Regions from separate parts of the Priestia sp. FSL W8-0524 genome, predicted to be linked through region 3. Evidence: riboswitches for the same ligand, from Rfam matches in the RefSeq annotation. Region 3 holds a riboswitch; each other region holds the start of a gene.

What was found. Region 3 has a riboswitch for thiamine pyrophosphate ahead of tenA (thiaminase II). Riboswitches for the same ligand answer to the same signal wherever they lie in the genome.
Region 1: another riboswitch for thiamine pyrophosphate. It lies ahead of thiT (energy-coupled thiamine transporter ThiT); the one in region 3 lies ahead of tenA (thiaminase II).
Region 2: another riboswitch for thiamine pyrophosphate. It lies ahead of NST66_RS01295 (thiamine phosphate synthase); the one in region 3 lies ahead of tenA (thiaminase II).
Region 4: another riboswitch for thiamine pyrophosphate. It lies ahead of thiC (phosphomethylpyrimidine synthase ThiC); the one in region 3 lies ahead of tenA (thiaminase II).

Annotation. Positions count from the first base shown of each region.
Region 1 covers NZ_JBBOUG010000001.1:2,313,433-2,318,376, forward strand. The annotation lists gene NST66_RS11710 (ethanolamine ammonia-lyase reactivating factor EutA) at 1-985, opposite strand, end outside; gene thiT (energy-coupled thiamine transporter ThiT) at 1,142-1,750, opposite strand; TPP riboswitch at 1,783-1,883, opposite strand; lysine riboswitch at 2,058-2,242, shown strand; gene NST66_RS11720 (amino acid permease) at 2,345-3,784, shown strand; one part of gene NST66_RS11725 (IS3 family transposase) at 3,898-4,168, shown strand; one part of gene NST66_RS11725 (IS3 family transposase) at 4,168-4,944, shown strand, end outside.
Region 2 covers NZ_JBBOUG010000001.1:250,867-255,810, reverse strand. The annotation lists gene thiS (sulfur carrier protein ThiS) at 1-85, opposite strand, end outside; gene thiO (glycine oxidase ThiO) at 82-1,209, opposite strand; gene NST66_RS01295 (thiamine phosphate synthase) at 1,193-1,816, opposite strand; TPP riboswitch at 1,938-2,039, opposite strand; gene NST66_RS01290 (hypothetical protein) at 2,198-2,413, opposite strand; gene crcB (fluoride efflux transporter CrcB) at 2,465-2,851, opposite strand; gene NST66_RS01280 (fluoride efflux transporter FluC) at 2,852-3,250, opposite strand; gene NST66_RS01275 (amino acid ABC transporter substrate-binding protein) at 3,592-4,413, shown strand; gene NST66_RS01270 (amino acid ABC transporter permease) at 4,397-4,944, shown strand, end outside.
Region 3 covers NZ_JBBOUG010000001.1:1,842,750-1,847,693, reverse strand. The annotation lists gene NST66_RS09245 (cell wall hydrolase) at 1-161, shown strand, start outside; gene NST66_RS09240 (sodium-dependent transporter) at 191-1,525, opposite strand; gene NST66_RS09235 (hypothetical protein) at 1,702-1,884, opposite strand; gene NST66_RS09230 (TspO/MBR family protein) at 2,186-2,932, opposite strand; TPP riboswitch at 3,159-3,257, shown strand; gene tenA (thiaminase II) at 3,353-4,042, shown strand; gene NST66_RS09220 (aldehyde dehydrogenase) at 4,070-4,944, opposite strand, start outside.
Region 4 covers NZ_JBBOUG010000001.1:147,800-152,743, forward strand. The annotation lists gene NST66_RS00780 (Ger(x)C family spore germination protein) at 1-739, shown strand, start outside; gene NST66_RS00785 (VanZ family protein) at 937-1,392, shown strand; gene thiC (phosphomethylpyrimidine synthase ThiC) at 1,560-3,329, opposite strand; TPP riboswitch at 3,443-3,557, opposite strand; gene NST66_RS00795 (hypothetical protein) at 3,639-3,929, opposite strand; gene NST66_RS00800 (undecaprenyl-diphosphate phosphatase) at 4,388-4,944, shown strand, end outside.

The DNA.
Region 1 (4,944 bases), 470 kb from region 3:
GCTTTGATTTAATGTATACGGTTGATCCGCTAACTTCTGTATTTTGCATACCAGCTCCAATGACAGTGGCTCGCGTTGTTTCAGCGGCTTGAGATACCTGTATGGCTTGAAACTGATAAGCTAGCAGCGGACCAATGTCTCCGTGTATGGCCACTTCCTTCACTGTTTTTGGTTTCTCCTTCTCTATCATGGCTCCTACTCCTCCCGAGACCATGATTGTCTCTGGCCGAGTAGAAGATCTTGTATGAGGGGAAACGAGCAGCAAAGAGGTTTGCTTCAGTGCGCTCACATAATCCACGGTTTCTTTAGCTAGCAATTTGCAAATAGACGAGAGTTTTTCAAATGTTGCTTTTTCGCCTTCTTGAAGCATCAGAGAATTATTTTTTAAAAATTCAGTTAAATAAGACGAAACGTAGGTAACAATACCATCTTCGTTTAGTCGAATTAATCTTCCGCCTACATGCAGGGTAAACGTTTCAATCACTTTTCCATTTTGACATAAGGCGATGTTAGCAGTGCCTCCACCTACATCAATATTGGCAATCACTTTATTGGTTTCAGCAGAATGTTCGATTGCTCCCGATCCTTTTGCCGCTAACATTCCTTCTAAGTCAGCACCAGCTGTTGCAACAACAAAATTCCCAGCGTGTTCAGCTAGATAGTGAACGATACTCTCTGCATTTTGCTTCCGAGCCGTTTCTCCTGTGATGATCACAGCACCCGCCTCCACTTGATCTAAGGAGATCCCTGCTTTTTTGTACTCTTTTTCTAGTAATAGCGTTAACCTTCGAACATCGATTTCAACCTCGTTTACCATAGGTGTTGTATAGATGGAACTTGCATACGTTACGCGACGATCAATAATTTGACAGCCTGGCAGCGTAAACTGATTTTGTTGATTTGCTATTAACAGTTTGCTTACAATCAGTTTTGTTGTGCTTGTTCCAATATCTAAACCTATGCTCGTGATCCATTTCTGTAGCATACGATCAATCCTTTATCTCGTTTGAATATGTTGACTATCATAAAACAGTTTTTTGAATATTTCACTAACTATGTTATCAAACCTGACACACTTTTGTGTAAACAAAGGTGACAAATAAGAAAAAAGACTAAATCTTGGCAGATTTAGTCTTTTTTCTTATGATGAGTGTGATTTAGTTACAATCATTCTTGATGCCGATGGAATTAACAATGAAAGGATAATTAGACATGATAGCAACGACCCAATCATCGAAATCCCATTCATCGAGAAAGAATACCATAGAACAGGCATTCCTTTTGGTGCAGCAAATCCCCAAAATATTAAACCGGCAATAAAATGGCAAAAATAACGAGCAAAACTTCCTATAATTAAAGATAAGATAATAAAAAAGAAAGCTTTTGATCTTTGATTATTAGCTAAATATCCTTTAATAGAACTAGAGAAAATCCCGCCAAATCCAATAAAGGTAACAGCGATAATATACTCTATAAAAGCTTGCAACGGGGTTAAAATATACGCATTTCCTAAAGCTAGTTGCAATATTCCCCATAGAAATCCAGATAAAGCTCCTCCTTTAACTCCCCATCGAAAACACATAATAAAGATAGGAACCATAGAGAACGAAATGCTTACACCTATTGCAATTTTTATAGAAGGTAAAAGATCAATCAAAAAAGCCAATGCTGCAAAAATAGCTATTTCAATTTTAGCCTGTAAAGGTAATGCTTTATTCACGTTTCTCACTCCTGTTTTTGAATCATTCATATCAAACGGTTTACACAGGAGTAAGCAAATATATGCTACTATTCCCACATTCCTACGCTAGCGTTAACTAACAGGTTCGAAGGGTCTGAACATTTCGTTCACTCTCAGCACGGCGGCTCCCCCTGTGGTACGTTTGGATATTTATGTAGTATAAAGACAATGTTTATTATACCATACGTAACAAAATAGATTCGAGAGATTTCAAAGATGTTTCTATTTTCTGAATCTATTTTTTATAATGACAATCGTTTTAGTATTTGTTATACTTCTTTTATGTCAATTGAATATAAAAAACCCTCATCCTAATCGATGAGGTAGAGGTCGCAGTTTTTAATAGTAAAGTAACGGAAATGCAGAGAACATTGAGGATGTTGCTTGAAAGGAAAAATTGCCGAAGTTTAAATCACTTCTCGGTTGATTTAAGCTGGGGCTGTCTCCGAACAGGAACAGAACTGTCACATCATGCGAGTGATGTGAAGAGCTATCTTCACGGAAGGTTGACGCGGTTTTCAGATTTAAAAGCGCGCACATATACTGCGGGCTTTTTTTATGTTATCCCGTCTCTTTCCGTACATTCGAAAGGAGTATTTATCTATGCAAGAGCAGCAAGAATTAAAACGTGGGTTGAAATCTCGCCACTTAACGATGATTTCATTAGGAGGAGCCATCGGAACCGGCTTATTCCTAGCAAGTGGTGGAGCAATTCACACAGCAGGACCTGGGGGAGCGCTTTTAGCTTACGCTATTATTGGCGTAATGGTTTACTTTTTGATGACCAGTCTAGCAGAGCTCGCAGCTTATATGCCTGAAGCTGGTTCATTTAGTACGTATGCGTCTCGTTTTGTAGATCCATCCTTTGGTTTCGCTCTCGGCTGGAACTACTGGTATAACTGGGCTATTACGATTGCAGCTGAATTATCCGCTGGAGCCCTTATTATGAAATTTTGGTTCCCGAACTCTTCTTCTATTTTATGGAGTGCCCTGTTTTTATTAATTATGTTTGGGCTTAACTACCTTTCTGTAAAAGGATTTGGTGAATCTGAATTTTGGTTTTCGTTAATTAAAGTAGTAACGGTTATTATCTTTTTAGTTATTGGTATTATGATGATTTTTGGTATCTTTAACAATGAAGCACCAGGTTTTAAAAACTTCACGCTTGGTGATGGACCGATTCACGGTGGATTCTTCACTGTACTAGGTATCTTTATGGCAGCTGGTTTTTCATTCCAAGGAACAGAGTTGCTTGGAGTCGCAGCTGGAGAAAGTGAAGATCCGGAAAAAACGGTTCCTCGCGCAGTTAAACAAGTCTTCTGGCGCATCTTGTTATTTTATATTTTAGCTATTTTTGTTATTGGAATGCTTATTCCATACACAGCGAATTCATTAGCAAGTGATGACGTGCGAGTAAGTCCGTTTACTTTAATATTCGAACGAGCAGGTCTGGCGTTTGCAGCATCAGCGATTAATGCCGTTATTTTAACAGCTGTTTTATCTGCTGGTAACTCAGGCATGTATGCTTCTACGCGTATGCTGTGGAACTTAGCGAAAGATGGAAAAGCACCAAGGTTCTTAGCAAAAGTGAATAAACGAGGCGTTCCAGTTAATGCCTTAATCGCAACGGCACTTGTCGGTACACTTGCATTTGGTGCTTCATTTTTTGGAGACGGTGCGGTATATACGTGGTTACTTAACGCTTCTGGTATGTCTGGTTTTATTGCTTGGTTAGGAATTGCGATCAGCCACTATCGTTTTAGAAGAGCATTTGTTGCTCAAGGTCATGATTTGAGTGAACTTCCATATCATGCAAAACTTTTCCCATTTGGCCCTATCTTTGCCTTTATTTTATGTGCCGTTGTTATTTTAGGCCAAAACTATTCGGCGTTTATGGGTGACTCGATTGACTGGTACGGTGTACTTGTTTCTTATATCGGACTTCCTTTATTCTTAATTGTGTGGTTAGGATACAAATGGACGAAAAAATCGAAGCTTATCCCGTTAAAAGAATGTCAAGTAACAGTGAAAAAATACGAATAAAAAAAGCTCTCTATTCTTTGGGACTGACCCCCTAGAGTGAGACAAATAAAAAACACCTTTAAGTTAAAAAACGGGTATGTAGTACCTAACAATAACTTGGAGGTGTTTTTTCTATGGGGACAAGAGTCAGTTATCCGGTAGAAATAAAATTAAAAGCGATTGAAATGAGATTAGCTGGTATACCTGTAAAAGAAGTATTGTCACAGCTGAATATTCGTAATCATACCCAATTGAAAACGTGGATGACATGGTATAAAAATGGAGAAATGCATCGATTTGGACAGCCTGTAGGCAAGCAGTATTCATATGGAAAAGGTCCTGAATTTAAAAGCGAGACGTCTAAGTTAGAGGCAGAGAACCGGCAGTTAAAGCAACAGATTGAGATCTTAAAAAAGTACAAGGAATTGGAAAGGAAGTGGTACCAGAAATTGTAGTAAACACAGTGGAAGAGCTAAAAGGTCAGGTGCCTATTTATCAAATCTGTTTACATCTTAATATCCCTCGATCCACTTACTATCGTTGGAAGCAACATACAAAACGGGATACATTAAAGAAATGGATGGAACAACAAGTTGGTGAACAATGTCATAAACACAAGTTTCGATATGGCTATCGAAAGATTACAGCATTACTCAATCGAACGATGAAGATTAATCATAAGTTTGTGCAGCGTGCCATGCAGAAGTATGGTTGGCAATGTCGCGTAAAACGGAAGAAACGTCAGCGAACAGGGCAACCTTATCAGGTTGCAGAGAATGTATTAAATCGTGAATTTCGAGCTGATCGTCCTCTTCAAAAACTAGTGACGGATATTACCTACTTGCCTTTTGGACCCAAACAGTTGTATCTTTCAAGTATTCAGGATTTATTTAACGGAGAAATCATTGCGTATTCCATTGGTGATTGTCAAAACGTAGCGTTTGTTTTAGATACGTTAAGTCAACTTCCTTCTTTGCCTGAAGGATGCACGCTGCATAGCGATCAAGGTTCCGTGTACACATCGTATGCTTATCAACAAAAAATCAAAGAAAGAGGCATTACCATGAGTATGTCCCGCAAAGGGACTCCCGCAGATAATGCCTCTATCGAATCGTTTCATTCCTCGCTAAAGTCTGAAACGTTCTACCTTGACGAGTTGACATATACTACGACCACCATCG
Region 2 (4,944 bases), 1.6 Mb from region 3:
GCAGACTCTGAGCCTGCAGCAAGTGCTCGACCGTTTCAATTTCATCTCCGACAGTGACGGTCTTACCGTTAATAATTAGATTCAATGAACTCCCTCCATTGCTCTCGTTAGCTGAAATGATGTAAAGAATGAATGATTTGGCTTTTTCCCTAACAAAGCATCAGCCATAATTTTTCCAGTTGCAGCGCTTAATAAAATACCGTTTCGGTAGTGGCCAAAAGCCATGTGCAGATTCGCTATTTCAGGGTGCTCTCCTAAATAAGGCCAGCCATCATTCGTTTGTGGACGAAGACCAGCCCATGCTTTTTCAAATGTGGCTTCTTTAATGGCCGGCAGAAGCGCAGAAGCTTTATTCAGCAAAAATTGAATACCTTGTGCAGAAACGGTCTTAGTAAAATCATGCTGCAGCTTAGTTGCCCCGATTACGATTCTTCCACCAGTCTTAGGGACTAAGTAAAAACCTTCATCTAAAAAAATCGTTTTAGAAAGCAGGGGCTTATGACTTTGCAGAGCAATACACTCTCCTTTTACAGGAAACACCTCGCCTAAATGTTCAGAAGAAATAAAGCGTTTAGCCCATGAGCCTGCTGCAATCACTACTTTTTCTCCATAAAAAGAGCCTTTGGACGTCTGTACCCCTTTTACTGTTTCATTTTCCATAATAAGAGAGTGAACGTCACAGTATTCGAATACATCTGCTCCGTGATACAAGGCTCCATGAGCAAGAGCTTGTGTTAACTTATCCGGAGCTAGCTGGCCGTCTCCCGGTATTGTAATGGCTCCGTATATGTCTGGAGAGAGCCCGGGTTCTAACAAACGCGCTTCTTTTACATCGATCCATCTTACATCTTTGTCCCACCGGTGGTGCTGAGCGGCTTTTTTCTTTAATACGTGTGCATCTTCTTCTGTTCCAGCGACTTTTAATAAGCCTTTTTGAATGAGCTCTACGTCGATAGCCGTTTTTTCTTTTAGTTCCTTCACCAGTTCAGGAAACATGCTTCTGCTCTTAATAGCAAGGTCTAAAAGAGGACCTTCTTCATCAATTTCAGCTTGAGCACCTAAAATACCAGCGGCTGCACTTGAAGCTTCACAACCAACTTGATTGCGTTCAAGAATAGCTACTGACGCTCCTTGTTTTGACAAATGATAAGCGATAGAAGAGCTGATTATACCTCCTCCGATTAACAGTACATCATAATGCTGCTTCATTTTCTCCACCTCCAGATGTCCATATATGAGAATATTGTTTAATCGCTTTCAGGGGATCTTGCGCAAGCATGACACCAGACATCACGGCTATACCGTGTGCTCCTGTTTGAAGTACCTCTTTGGCATTTACAGGTGTAATTCCTCCAATGGCAATAACCGGTATCTGCACAGCGTCTACTACTTCTTTTAGTGCCGCTATCCCTCGACTTTTTAATTCTTTTTTTGAATGTGTTGAATAAATATGTCCGTATAAAATGTAGTGAGCACCATCTTTTTCAGCTTCTAAAGCCTCTTCCACAGAGTGAACTGACTTTCCAACAATAAGAGAAGGAAATGCGTCTATAACAAACGAAACGTCTAAACTATGATAGGCAAGCTGTACACCTTTTGCTTTTAAAGCATGCGCTACATCAACTCGGTCATTCACAATAATTTTAGAGCGACAAAATGGTAGGCTTTCTAGTAAACATTGAATCTGCTTTGCCGTTTTCTTTTTTTCTCTAATATGAATGGCGCCCGCAAAAGGCGCGATAGCCGTTAAAATTTTTTGAAGCTCTTCGATTGGCTGCTTATCTGTTGTAATGACATGAAATTTAGGAATATCCACATGATCGAAACCTTTCCATTCAGAATAAAGAGAAATTTCAATCACTTCATCTTGTGCAGAGGGCTTTATTACATACAAAAAACCACTCTACAACGTAGAGTGGTTAGCATGCATCGTTATGTAAACATGATCGCCACTTCCCTACGCTGGTCCAAACCAGATCAGGTTCAAAGGGTCCGAAATACATCCGTCTCAGCTTCAAAAAGCTCCCCTAGTGATTGCTATTTATTGATTTTGTTTTTGCACTTAAAATTATAACACAACTAAATGTAAATACAATATCTCTTTATGCTCTTACGGCTCTCTTCCTTTTATAGATGTATCTTTTAAGCTTCTTTACTAAGAGGCCCGGCGCACCGAATCATTCTGCTTTTTATATAGTTAGTAATCGGTATAGTCGTCAAATTCTTCTTTGTCTTTTTCCTTTTTCCGATCCCATATAAACAGCAGGAGTAACATAATAAAAGTTAGAATATAAAAACCGTAAAAAATAAATGCCGCCACAACATTTATAAATAAAAATAAAAAACCAATGATCTGACCTGCAACAGCTACAATCAACAAAATGTATTTCCAAACTTCTGCTTTTCTATCCATTCTCTACTTCTCCGTCTTTTTGTTTTTCCCTACTAGAAACGTTCTCTTTACTTATAATAAAAACGTTCCTGCCAGTAAACCGACTGTAAATAAACCAACTGTTCCAAATGCTGAAATCCCCACGTACGCCAACATTTTCCGATAAGATTTTTCCCGAATTAACTGTACGGTTTCCACACTAAACGTTGAAAAAGTGGTAAAGGCACCAAAAAACCCAATGCCAATCATTAAAAATATTGAATCATCATAAGCATGACTCGGAACCTTTCCATAATAACTACCGTAAAAAAGACCAAGCCCAAACGCACCGAGCAAGTTTACAAACAGCATTGAGACTGGAAAAGGAGGGTTTGAAACTGTTTTTGTAACTTTTAAACCCAAAAGATAACGGCATATTCCTCCAGCTGCCCCGCCAAGTGCCAAGCTCACTATGCTCATTTACTTCACCTCATGTACTTTCACTAAATTTTTCCCTGCCGCTTCACCGCATAGATAGCCTGCTAAAGCAAGAAGGATTCCACCTACTAAAGAGACAATGACATAAATGGCTCCCCAAAATAAATGGTGCTGAGTGAGAGAAATGACGTCTCCTGCAAAGGTTGAATACGTTGTAAAACCGCCGCACACGCCAACTCCTAGTCCAAGCTTTATCCATTCTTTTGGCTTTTTCCACGCAAAAAATCCTGTTAATAGGCCTAGTATGAAGCTTCCTAATAGGTTTTCAATTACCGTTCCTATTGGATAGCCCGTATATAATAAGGAAAGATTTAGCAAATAACGCGCATATGTACCAGCGATAGCACCAAAGGCAATTGAGATTAAGTTTATGGCTTTCATCATATCGCTCCGTTTCATAAATTCTTCTTTAAGTGTACCATAAGGAATTTATTTCTACCTTAACATTTAACTATATGTTTATTGCACCAAAAGTCATGAAAAAATGAAAGAGAAAATCGTCGCATGAAACTTCCTTTTTACTCCTCAAATATCCCTTAAAAATCCACTTAATCCAAATTTTAAAATCTTTCTGTATCCTTATGACAAACCGTGTATAGAAGGTATATTTCCCTTATTTTAAGTCACATTAATCGTATAAGTTTTTTTTGTTGACTTTTGCTGTGTTCTTGTTTAGTATCACAGAGTATCATTTCCTATCAGAATACTAGGGGGTTTAGAAAATGAAGAAATTTGCTGCACTTTTGTCGCTACTATTAGCTTTCACAGTTGTGCTTGCCGCATGCGGTTCTAGCTCAAAAAATGAAGCAAACAATGGAGACAATAAATCTTCACAAGAGGATTTATATAATAAAGTGAAAAAAGATGGCGTATTAACAATTGGAACTGAAGGTACATACCCTCCGTTCACTTTTCATGATGACAAACAAAAGCTAACTGGGTTTGATGTAGAATTGGCTCAAGAAGTAGCTAAACGTCTTGGCGTAAAAGCTGAGTTCAAAGAAACACAGTGGGATGGCATGTTTGCCGGATTAGATGCTAAACGCTTTGACATGATTGCTAATGAAGTGGGTATTCGTGAAGATCGTCAAAAGAAATACGATTTCTCTGACCCATACATCCAGTCAGGCGCCGTATTAATTGTTCGTAAAGACGAAAAAGATATCAAATCATTTAAAGATTTAAAAGGAAAAAAATCAGCACAGTCATTAACAAGTAACTACAAAGACATGGCTCAATCTTATGGTGCAAACATTACGAGTGCTGAAGGTTTTGCTCAAGCAGTAGAACTAATGAGCGCAAACCGTGTTGATGCTACAATCAACGATAAATTATCGTTCCTTGACTATAAGAAAAAGCACCCTAACGCACCTATCAAAATCGCGGATGAAAAATCCGATGGTGCTGCAAGCGGCTTTATGTTTAGAAAAGACAGCGGTAAGTTAGTGGATAAAGTAAACAAAGCATTGAAAGATATGAAAAAAGACGGAACATACGCAAAAATTTCTAAGAAATGGTTTGGCGAAGATGTTTCTCCTAAATAATATTTTTCCTGATGGAGAGCGATTGAATCAATTGATTTCAATCGCTCAATCATCTCTCTTACCAATGCTAAAGGGAGCTATTCAATATTCTATTCCACTAACATTAATAAGCTTTGCCATAGGCATTGTGTTAGCTGTTTTAACAGCACTTGCTCGCTTGTCTTCAAGTAAGATATTAAACATAATTGCACGTGTATATGTGTCAATTATTCGTGGAACGCCTTTGCTTGTGCAATTATTTATCATTTTCTACGGATTACCTAACTTAGATATAACAATTGATCCATTCATCTCTGCTGTTATTGGATTTTCATTAAGTGTAGGTGCGTATGCATCTGAAATTATCCGAGCAGCGATTCAATCTATTCCTAAAGGACAGTGGGAAGCTGGCTACTCACTCGGTATGACCTATTCCCAAGCGTTAAGACGGATTATCTTACCGCAAGCAGCACGTGTATCGATTCCGCCATTATCTAACTCTTTTATTAGTCTTATTAAAGACACGTCACTTGCATCGCTTATTCTTGTTTC
Region 3 (4,944 bases):
CAGCGGATGCTGAAGCAAAAAAAGCTGTAAATGAAGCACTAGCGTTTAGAGGTCAAGGAAAAGGTTCGTTATTCTTCTTTAACCCAGATAAAACAAGCGATCAATGGCTTCGTCAAAAACAGGTTACGATTACAATCGGAAATCACGTTTTTGCAAAATAAACAAAAAAGCACTCAGATGAGTGCTTTTTTTAATATGCAACAAGTAAGCTTAACAGAACAGCTATAATAATAATAGGTAATACATATTTAACTAGAAAGAACCATGCGTTGAATAATTTAGCGCCTTTTGTACTTCCTGAAATAAACTCTTCATACACGGCTTCTTTTTTCATTTTAAATGTCACAAAAATTGCAATAGCTAAACTTCCAAGAGGCAGCATTAAATTGCTCACAAAAAAGTCAGCTACGTCAAATATACTTCTGCCAAAAAGTGAGACATGTTTTAGTACACCGAACGAAAGCGCTGATGGGATACCTACTACAAACACAAGAATCCCTGCTAAAGAAGCGTAGCGAGTTCGTTTTGTCTGATCGTCTTTGGTTAAAGCAGCTACGATAATTTCCAACAGTGAAAAAGCAGACGTAAGCGTAGCAAATAGAAATAAAATTAAAAACAGTGCTAAAAAGACGGTGCCAAACGGCATTTTCTCAAATACTGTTGGCAAGACCACAAACAAAAGTCCAGGTCCTTCGGTTGGCTTTAATCCGAATGAAAAAACAGCTGGAAAAATAGCCAAGCCTGCAAGCAGCGAAACAAACAAGTTCAAAATAGCAATGGTGCCAGCTGAACGCGTCAAGCTTACTTTTTTCCCTAAATAAGAGCTATATGTCACCATGCAGGATAATCCTACGCAAAGCGAGAAAAACGACTGACCGAGCGCATAGAGAACAGATGACCCTGTAATGGCTGAAAAATCCGGTTTTAAAAAGAACTTTACTCCGTCCATAGCTCCGTCTAATGTTAAAGAGCGAACCACAATGATAATAAAACAGATAAATAACAGTGGCATCATGTATTTATTAGCACGCTCTATGCCTTTTTGTACGCCTTTTGAAATAACAAACACTGTAATTAATAAAAACAGCGCTTGTGCACCTAATACCACATAAGGTTGGCTAATGACGGCATTGAACAACGGGCCGTACTCTTTTCCGCTTAGCATACCGGTTACGCTCATAATCGTATATAAAATCACCCAGCCGCCAACGACGCTGTAAAAGGAAAGCAAAACGACACAGCTGAGTACTCCCAGCCTGCCAATCCATACCCAAGCGGACTTTGGAGCAATTGCCTTATAAGCACTAATCGCTTCTTTTCCCGTATGTCTTCCAATGATAAATTCTGCCAACAGAAGCGGCAATCCAATAAAAATTGTAAATAAAATAAACAACGCAAAAAATGCTCCACCGCCACTGGTTCCGGTTACGTATGGAAATTTCCATATCGCTCCTAGACCAATTGCTGCCCCAGCAGATGCTAAAATAAAACCGAGGCGTGAAGACCACTGATTTCCTTTACTCATATAATGTTACTCTCTCCTCTTCTAAACTCAAAACTCACCTGATTAGTACTGTACCATAAATGCAGAAGAAAATCATTCCCGTTTTACTTTTTTCTATAAAACGATATCTATATAGAATAGAAAAAATGAAGAAGCAGCTGCCTCTTCATTTTGAGTTTGATGTTTCTATTCAAAAATTATTCTCTGTACGATGATTCGTCTCCACGGTAGGCTTCTTGATTTGATATTTCTTCAATATGCATATGCCCTTCTCTCTCTAAACGAAGAACCGTACGCTCTGCATCTTCATAACTCTCGCACGTCACTTGTTTATATTCCATATCGTCTTTATCTGTGTAAGCCACTAAATATGTTTCCATTTTAACTCCTCCTATATAAACTATATGTAACGTATGTTGCCTTTTTCGTTTATTTCTAAACATATAGGCTCCAAACATAAAGCCTAGCATACTATAATAGCGGAACTTCAATTTAAAAAGTTGAATTTTTCATTATGCACCGATGCAACATGGAGGTTACGCTTATGACATTTATTTTATCATTCGTACCAATTGTTGTTCCTTTTGGTATTTTAATTAGCTTAATTGCTTTTACAGCTGCTTTTTTACAATCAAAAGAGCATCATAAAAAGCTCTAGCTTACAAAAGCTAGAGCTTCTTTTTAAAAACGTCTATAGCGTTTAATCAGTCCCACAATAATAGCAATTGCTAATAAAACAATCGAGATGATAACAGTAATGACAATTGGCTGATTTCCACTTTGTTTCACCGCAATGGCAATATAAGCCCAAATAAAAACAAGCGGATAAACAGCGTCTCGGTTTTTTAATGTAAACATAATGCCCAGCGCAGCCCCTACCAGCAGCATAATAATCGTCCATGCTAATTCATTTAGGCCAAGCAAGTGCTGTATTCCATTTGCTTGAAATACGACAAATACATTAACAATAGTCGCAACAGAAATCCATCCAAGATAAAGCGAAATCGGCAGACGCATAAACCATGTCGTCATCCGAGAATGCTGAATAATGGAATATACAATCATTAATGTGCCTAAAATAAAGAGCATAACTAAAAGGGATAACTTATAGTAATCGTTTTGGAAAATAAAGATCCACGCACTATTTAACAAACAGTTTAGAAAAAACCAAATGCCTATACGTGCATATATTTCTTTTTGATCTTCTCTTGCAAAAAATTGGCGTATAACCCAAATGGTTAATAACAAATAAATAACGCCCCAGATAGCAAAGGCATAACCGGCTGGTGTAAACAACGTAGGAACTTGCGCAGAAGCCTCTGCCGTTGTTTTGCCTCCTATTGGAATCGCATTTGCTAAATAATTCACAAGAAGTGTAATAGCCAAGCCTACTGCATTTAATACAGCATACAAACGAAATTTTGCCATTTTGTTCTCTCCTTTCTTCTATTTATATGGGAATGTTTCGGAGACGAAAACGGCTCTTCCCTTCATTAATACCTCTTCTTCCCTAAAAATATGCATTTTTAAACAAAAATGATTAAAAATAGCTTCAAGAAGCTACCTCTTTAAGAGATAAAAACCGTTAGGGAACAATTTTCCATAACGCTTTCTATTTTTCAGAATATATGGTAAGTTAAACATAGACTAATAGGAAGTCCACTAGGGGTGCCGACCGGCTGAGACAAGTTTTCTTGATCCCTTTGAACCTGATCTGGCTCATACCAGCGTAGGAAAGTGGCAATGTTCAGTTTTGTACTGTCCTTTGCCACTCCGTTTATAAACGGAGTGTTTTTTATTTCCTTTATGTGCTTGTTTGTGACTTCCTCATATTAAAGGAGGATTTTGATGTCATTTTCATCTCAATTAAGACAAGAAGCAAACTATATTTACGAAGCCATTTTTAACCACCCTTTTATTAAAGGAATTGCTGAAGGAGACGTGCCAAAAGAGGCGCTTATTCACTACGTTTCTCAAGACTACGAATACTTAACAGCATTTGTCCGCATTTACGGCGCTGCTTTAACAAAATGCCGCACGCGTACCGAAATGGAAGCCTTTAATGCCGGCATTTCTACGGTATTACATAGTGAAGTACACCCTCATAATAATTTTTGTGAAGTAGCAGGCGTACGCTATGAAGACCTCCACACTGAGGCTCTTTCACCAACGGCCAGCCACTACATTAACCATATGACAAGCGTTGCGCATACAGGCAGCTTAGCGGAAATCATTGCCGTGCTTCTTCCATGTCCGTGGACGTACGTTGAAATTGGCCAGCGCATTACAGAACAAGTAAATCCATCTCCTTCTCATCCTTTTTATGAATGGATTCAGTTTTATAATAATGAAGAAATGAATGGCACAACACAATGGTTTTGTAACAAGCTTGATGAACTCGCCGAGCAAGCGACTGAAGAAGAACGTAATCGTATGAAAGATCACTTTATCAAAAGCTGTGAGCTGGAGTATTTATTTTGGGAAATGGCGTATACACAAGAAAAATGGCCGCTTTCTCAGCTTTCACTTTCAAAATAACGAAAAAGCCTCCTATCAGGAGGCTTTTTATTTCAATAATTTTTTAATCATTTTCAAGTTTTGTTTCTCTGAAGGATAGCGGAATGACAAATCAAACTTGGTTGTTTGAGACAGCATGCTTTTAAAATGAGAAAATGTCTGAAAGCTGTCTTTTCCATGATATTGGCCCGTACCGCTTTCTCCAACTCCGCCAAAGGGTAAATATGGCGTAGCGATATGCATAAGCGTATCATTTATACAGCCTCCTCCAAATGAAAGACGCTCCGTTATGACATTTTGTACATTTGCACTTTCCGTAAACAAGTAAAGAGCTAACGGCTTAGCTTTTTCTTGAACTTTATGAATAACTTCGTCTAGCGTTTCGTATTCAATCATAGGAAGAATAGGCCCAAAAATTTCTTCTTGCATAACGTCTGATGTCCAGCTTACTTCACTTAACACCGTAGGTTCTATTGTGAGCGTACTTTTATTATACCCGCCTCCAACTATAGCGTTTCCGTCTTTTAAAAACTCAACTAGCCGAATAAAATGGCGCTCACTGACAATACGGCCGTAGCGCTCACTTTCAAGCGGATTACTACCGTAAAATTGATAAATCGCTTCGCGAAGTTTCTCCACTAGCTGCGCTTTTACCTTTTTATGCACGAGCAAATAATCAGGAGCAACGCACGTTTGGCCTGCATTCATTCCTTTGCCAAACATAATTCGCTTCGCTGCAAGATCTAGGTTTGCATCTTCATGTACAATGCAAGGACTTTTTCCTCCTAGCTCCAGCGTGACGGGAATAAGCTGCTTCCCTGCTTCTTGCATAATAATTTTCCCTACATTTACACTTCCCGTAAAGAAAATATAATCGAGGGGCTGTTTTAAAAGCAGGCTCGTCGTGTCTACAGCGCCTTCAA
Region 4 (4,944 bases), 1.7 Mb from region 3:
TAAGTATGTCATTGTAGAAGGGAAACCGAGTACGATAGTTGAGCTACAGCAAGTAGGAGAAGAGCTAATTGGAGAATATTTAGACGGAGTTGTCCATACGGCTGAAGTCAATTCCTTAGTGCCAATTGAAACTCTTCAGTCACTTTGTACCGTGTTGTTTGATGAAGGAAAAGGGCTAGCTCTTCCTTATATGAAATTAAATACTGAAAATAAGACCGTTGATGTAATCGGTACAGCTTTGTTTAATGAAGATAAATTTTCAGGTATTACATTAAATTCCGATGAATCTAAGGCGCTTCTTTTATTAGGAAATCAAAAAGACAAATATATGATTATGAGTCACAAAATTACCATACATGATCAACAGTATGTAGTATCGTATGATGTGTCAGATGCTAAAGCAAAAATGCACGTTAAACCTGATGCGGTGCACGGAGCAAAAGTAATCATACCGCTAAATATAAAAGTAAGTATTAATGAATTTACTAAAAATGAAATGTCATCTCCTGCATTAACAAAAAACGTACAGAAAGAAATTGAAAAGATTCTACAAAAGAAAGCTGAAAAAGTAGTTGAAAAGCTGCAAAAAGCTAACTGTGATTTTCTTGAAATAGGAAGAGAAGTAGCTGCTTATCATCCGAGTATATGGAAAAGGCTTAAATGGAGACAGGACTATAAAAACATCTCGATTAATCCGAAAGTACAAGTGGAAATTATCCATCGTGGAGTTATTAATTAACAAAAGTCATGCGAAAAGCGTGGCTTTTTTAATTGAAAAAATTTTAGTTTACAAAATAACAAAAAGGGAATTGTATTTATTTATTGATGTGATAGGATAAAAAAGCATATAAATGCATTCACTACGAATGAAAGCAGTGGACGGGTACATATAGATAATAATAAATGGTTTTGGGAGTCAAAGAAGGTGATGTTGAAGTGAATGTAAGCATCAGGTCAATTGTTAAAAAAGTCATGTTCACTCTATTTATTGCGTATACGGCAGTGGTCATTTATGCTACTCTCATACGGGAAAACGAACATGTTTACGGAAAAGCAATGAACTTGGATTTATTTAGTACAATCCGTCTGATGTGGGACAGCGGTAATATAATGCTCACTCTGACAAATATACTGGGAAATATCGTGATGTTTGCGCCGCTTGGAATGTTTATTCCGTTGTTTATGAAGTGGTTTGACGGTTTTATTCAAGTCTTTACGACGGGTTTCTTAATCAGTTTTCTGATTGAAATTTTACAGTACAAGCTAACGGAACGAGTATTTGATATTGATGATATCTTTTTGAACACGCTAGGTACATTTATAGGCTGGGTTATTATTAAAATACTATATTGGATTAAGAACATGCTGAAAGCACGTTTCAAAAAAAGATGAAAGGACTTCTTTACGAAGTCCTTTTTGCATCTTGTTGATAGAAACACTTAATGCAGCGTCTTACGGAAGAATGTGAGGATTCAACGATAATGTGCTGACAATTTTGCTGAACAAATAATAACTTTCCTTCAAGCTGCTTAATTTGTTTTTTAAGCTGTTCTACTTCATTATTGATAGATATTTGAACCACTGTTAACAAACTCTTTAGCTTTTTCTTTCATTCCTTCTTTTCTTACTTCGTTTACATCTTTTTCATTTTCTTGAGCCATGTTACGAATATCTTGAGAAATACGCATCGAACAGAATTTAGGTCCACACATTGAACAGAAATGGGCTGTTTTAGCACCTTCAGCGGGAAGTGTTTCATCGTGATATTCTTTTGCGCGCTCTGGATCTAGTGACAGGTTAAATTGATCATTCCATCTAAATTCAAATCTTGCTTTAGACAGAGCATTATCGCGTTTTTGTGCTCCTGGATGGCCTTTTGCTAGGTCAGCAGCATGCGCAGCAATTTTATAGGTGATAACGCCTTCGCGAACGTCTTCTTTATTCGGGAGTCCTAAATGTTCTTTTGGCGTTACGTAGCAAAGCATAGCTGTCCCAAACCAGCCAATCATTGCAGCACCAATACCTGATGTAATATGGTCATAGCCTGGAGCGATGTCGGTTGTAAGCGGTCCAAGAGTATAGAAGGGGGCTTCCTGGCATATTTCCATTTGTTTATCTACGTTTTCTTTGATGAGATGCATTGGAACATGTCCAGGACCTTCAATCATAACTTGAACATCGTGTTTCCAAGCAATTTTAGTTAATTCACCAAGCGTTTCTAATTCACCGAACTGTGCCTCATCATTAGCATCTGCAATGGAACCAGGACGTAGCCCATCGCCAAGCGAAATAGCAATATCGTATGCTTTACAGATTTCACAGATTTCTTCAAAGCGAGTATATAAAAAGTTCTCTTCATGATGAGCTAAACACCACTGCGCCAAGATGGATCCTCCGCGTGAAACAATACCTGTCGTACGTTTCGCTGTCAGAGGAATATAACGTAAAAGAACACCTGCGTGAATAGTAAAGTAATCAACACCTTGTTCTGCTTGTTCAATTAATGTATCGCGGTATGCTTCCCACGTTAGATCTTCTGCTACGCCTTTTACTTTTTCAAGCGCTTGGTAAATAGGAACGGTCCCTACAGGAACAGGCGAGTTGCGGATAATCCATTCGCGTGTTGTGTGGATATCCTTTCCTGTTGATAGATCCATAATTGTATCGGCTCCCCAACGCGTTGCCCATGTCATTTTTTCTACTTCATCTTCAATAGCTGAACGAATAGCTGAATTTCCGATATTAGCATTAATTTTCACATGGAATTTGCGGCCGATAATCATCGGTTCGCTCTCAGGGTGATTGATATTATTAGGGATAATCGCACGTCCTCTTGCTACTTCTTCACGCACAATTTCAGGATTCATCTGTTCACGAATAGCGATAAATTCCATTTCGGGCGTGATGACTCCTTTTTTCGCATAGTGCATTTGCGTTACATTTTGATTTTTTTTCGCGCGCAAAGGTAAACGTTTAGTGATAAAGCGCTCGTACTGATCTCTTGGATCACCGTCATAATAACCGTTATCCTGTGGCTGAACCGTACGGCCTTGATATGTTTCTACATCGTTTCGTTCTGCAATCCACTTTTCGCGCAGAGCTGGTAATCCTTTTTGTAAATTAATTTCATAAGAGGGATCTGTATAAACACCGCTCGTGTCGTATACACGTACGGGACTATTTTCTTCTTCACCAAAAGACCCTGTAGTAGGAGACTGATGAATTTCACGCATAGGTACTTTAAGGTCTTGTCTGGATCCTTGGACATATACTTTGTGACTGTTTGGAAAAGGCTTTTTCATAGAAACTGATACATTTTGTTTTGACATTACATATTCCTCCGGTTTCGCATAAAGTGTAGCTATACCGAACCATAAAAAAATCGGGTTCTGTGATAGACAGAACCCGATGGAATAGGCAAAAAAAGAATAAACATATACTATTCTTTTCAAGACTACTTCCCTCCGCTGGTATAACCCAAATCAGGTTCAAAGGGTTAAAGAGTTTTATTGCACTCTTCTCTCAGTCTGAGCTATCAGACACCCCTAGTAGAAATAACATTCAAATTATTCAATTTACGGCTTAAGTTTACCATCATTCGGTAAAAAATCAACCCTTAAATAAAAAAAGCTAGACAATTAGCGTTGTCTAGCAGCATCGATTGCAATCACAATAGCTGTAATAATATGCATGATAAATCCCAAAAATGGAATCCAAGCAACCAGTGAGGTAACAAGCCCTAGTATGTTTCCATAAGCAGATAACCCTCGTCTATTAGCTAAAATGAGTGTGATAGCATGAAGAATAAATCCAATAAAAAGAGGAGTATAGCTAAAGCCCATAACAATCCCCGCGCCAATTAAAGGAATTCCCAGCAAGGCTTCATACCCAGCAGTGACCCATTTCATTGTACGTACATTTCCATTCATAGTAAAAAGCCTCCTAAAAAAGATACTACTATATACGAGAAAAGAGAGAAAAAAGTTTCAAATTACTTAGGGGATATGTCGTATAAGTCAGCCCTATTGGATTAAAATGATAGATGACAGTAAAGGGGGATGGAAAAAACATAATGATTTAGTCATTTTTTCACACTAAAGAAAAATAGTCTAGATGATTCATTTTTAGCTAAGGGACCAGAATTTATACTGAACATGGTGACTGCTTTTTAAAATAAATAAAAGCTGATATCGTGTTTTTTGGTTGTAGCATGTAAGCTTTTTATTACAAATTATTAAAGATTCTTATCTTTTTGCAAATACACATTGTATTTCATAGTTTTAACAATTATGATAAAAAAGCAAGTGTCAAAATAGGAAAATAGTTGAGCATGTAAAACGAAGCGATAAGCTTATTAATTTGAAAGAAAGGCAAGGTACATAGCTTTATGTGGGAAATTATTGTAGCAATCATTTTAGGGATTGTAGAAGGTTTAACAGAGTTTGCTCCCGTTTCGTCAACTGGGCATATGATTATTGTGGATGACCTGTGGTTAAATTCAAAAGAATTATTTTCATCTCCAGTAGCTAATACATTTAAGATTGTTATTCAGCTAGGGTCGATCTTAGCAGTAGTTGTTATTTTTAAAGATCGTTTTATTAATTTATTAGGATTGGGAAAAAAACCAGCTGCTGCAATTGGACCGACAAATCGCTTAAATTTAATGCAGGTAATTGTTGGTTTGTTACCCGCAGGAGTGTTAGGACTTTTGTTTGATGATTACATTGATGAACATTTGTTTTCTTTAAATACGGTGCTAATTGGCTTAGTGGTCGGAGCTGTATTAATGATTCTAGCAGATTTGTTTGGACCTAAACGTCCGCGTGTAGAGACGGTGGACCAAATGTCTTATGGACAAGCACTAGGTATAGGACTGTTTCAATGTATTGCTCTTTGGCCAGGTTTTTCTCGTTCAGGCTCAACGATTTCAGGAGGGGTTCTTCT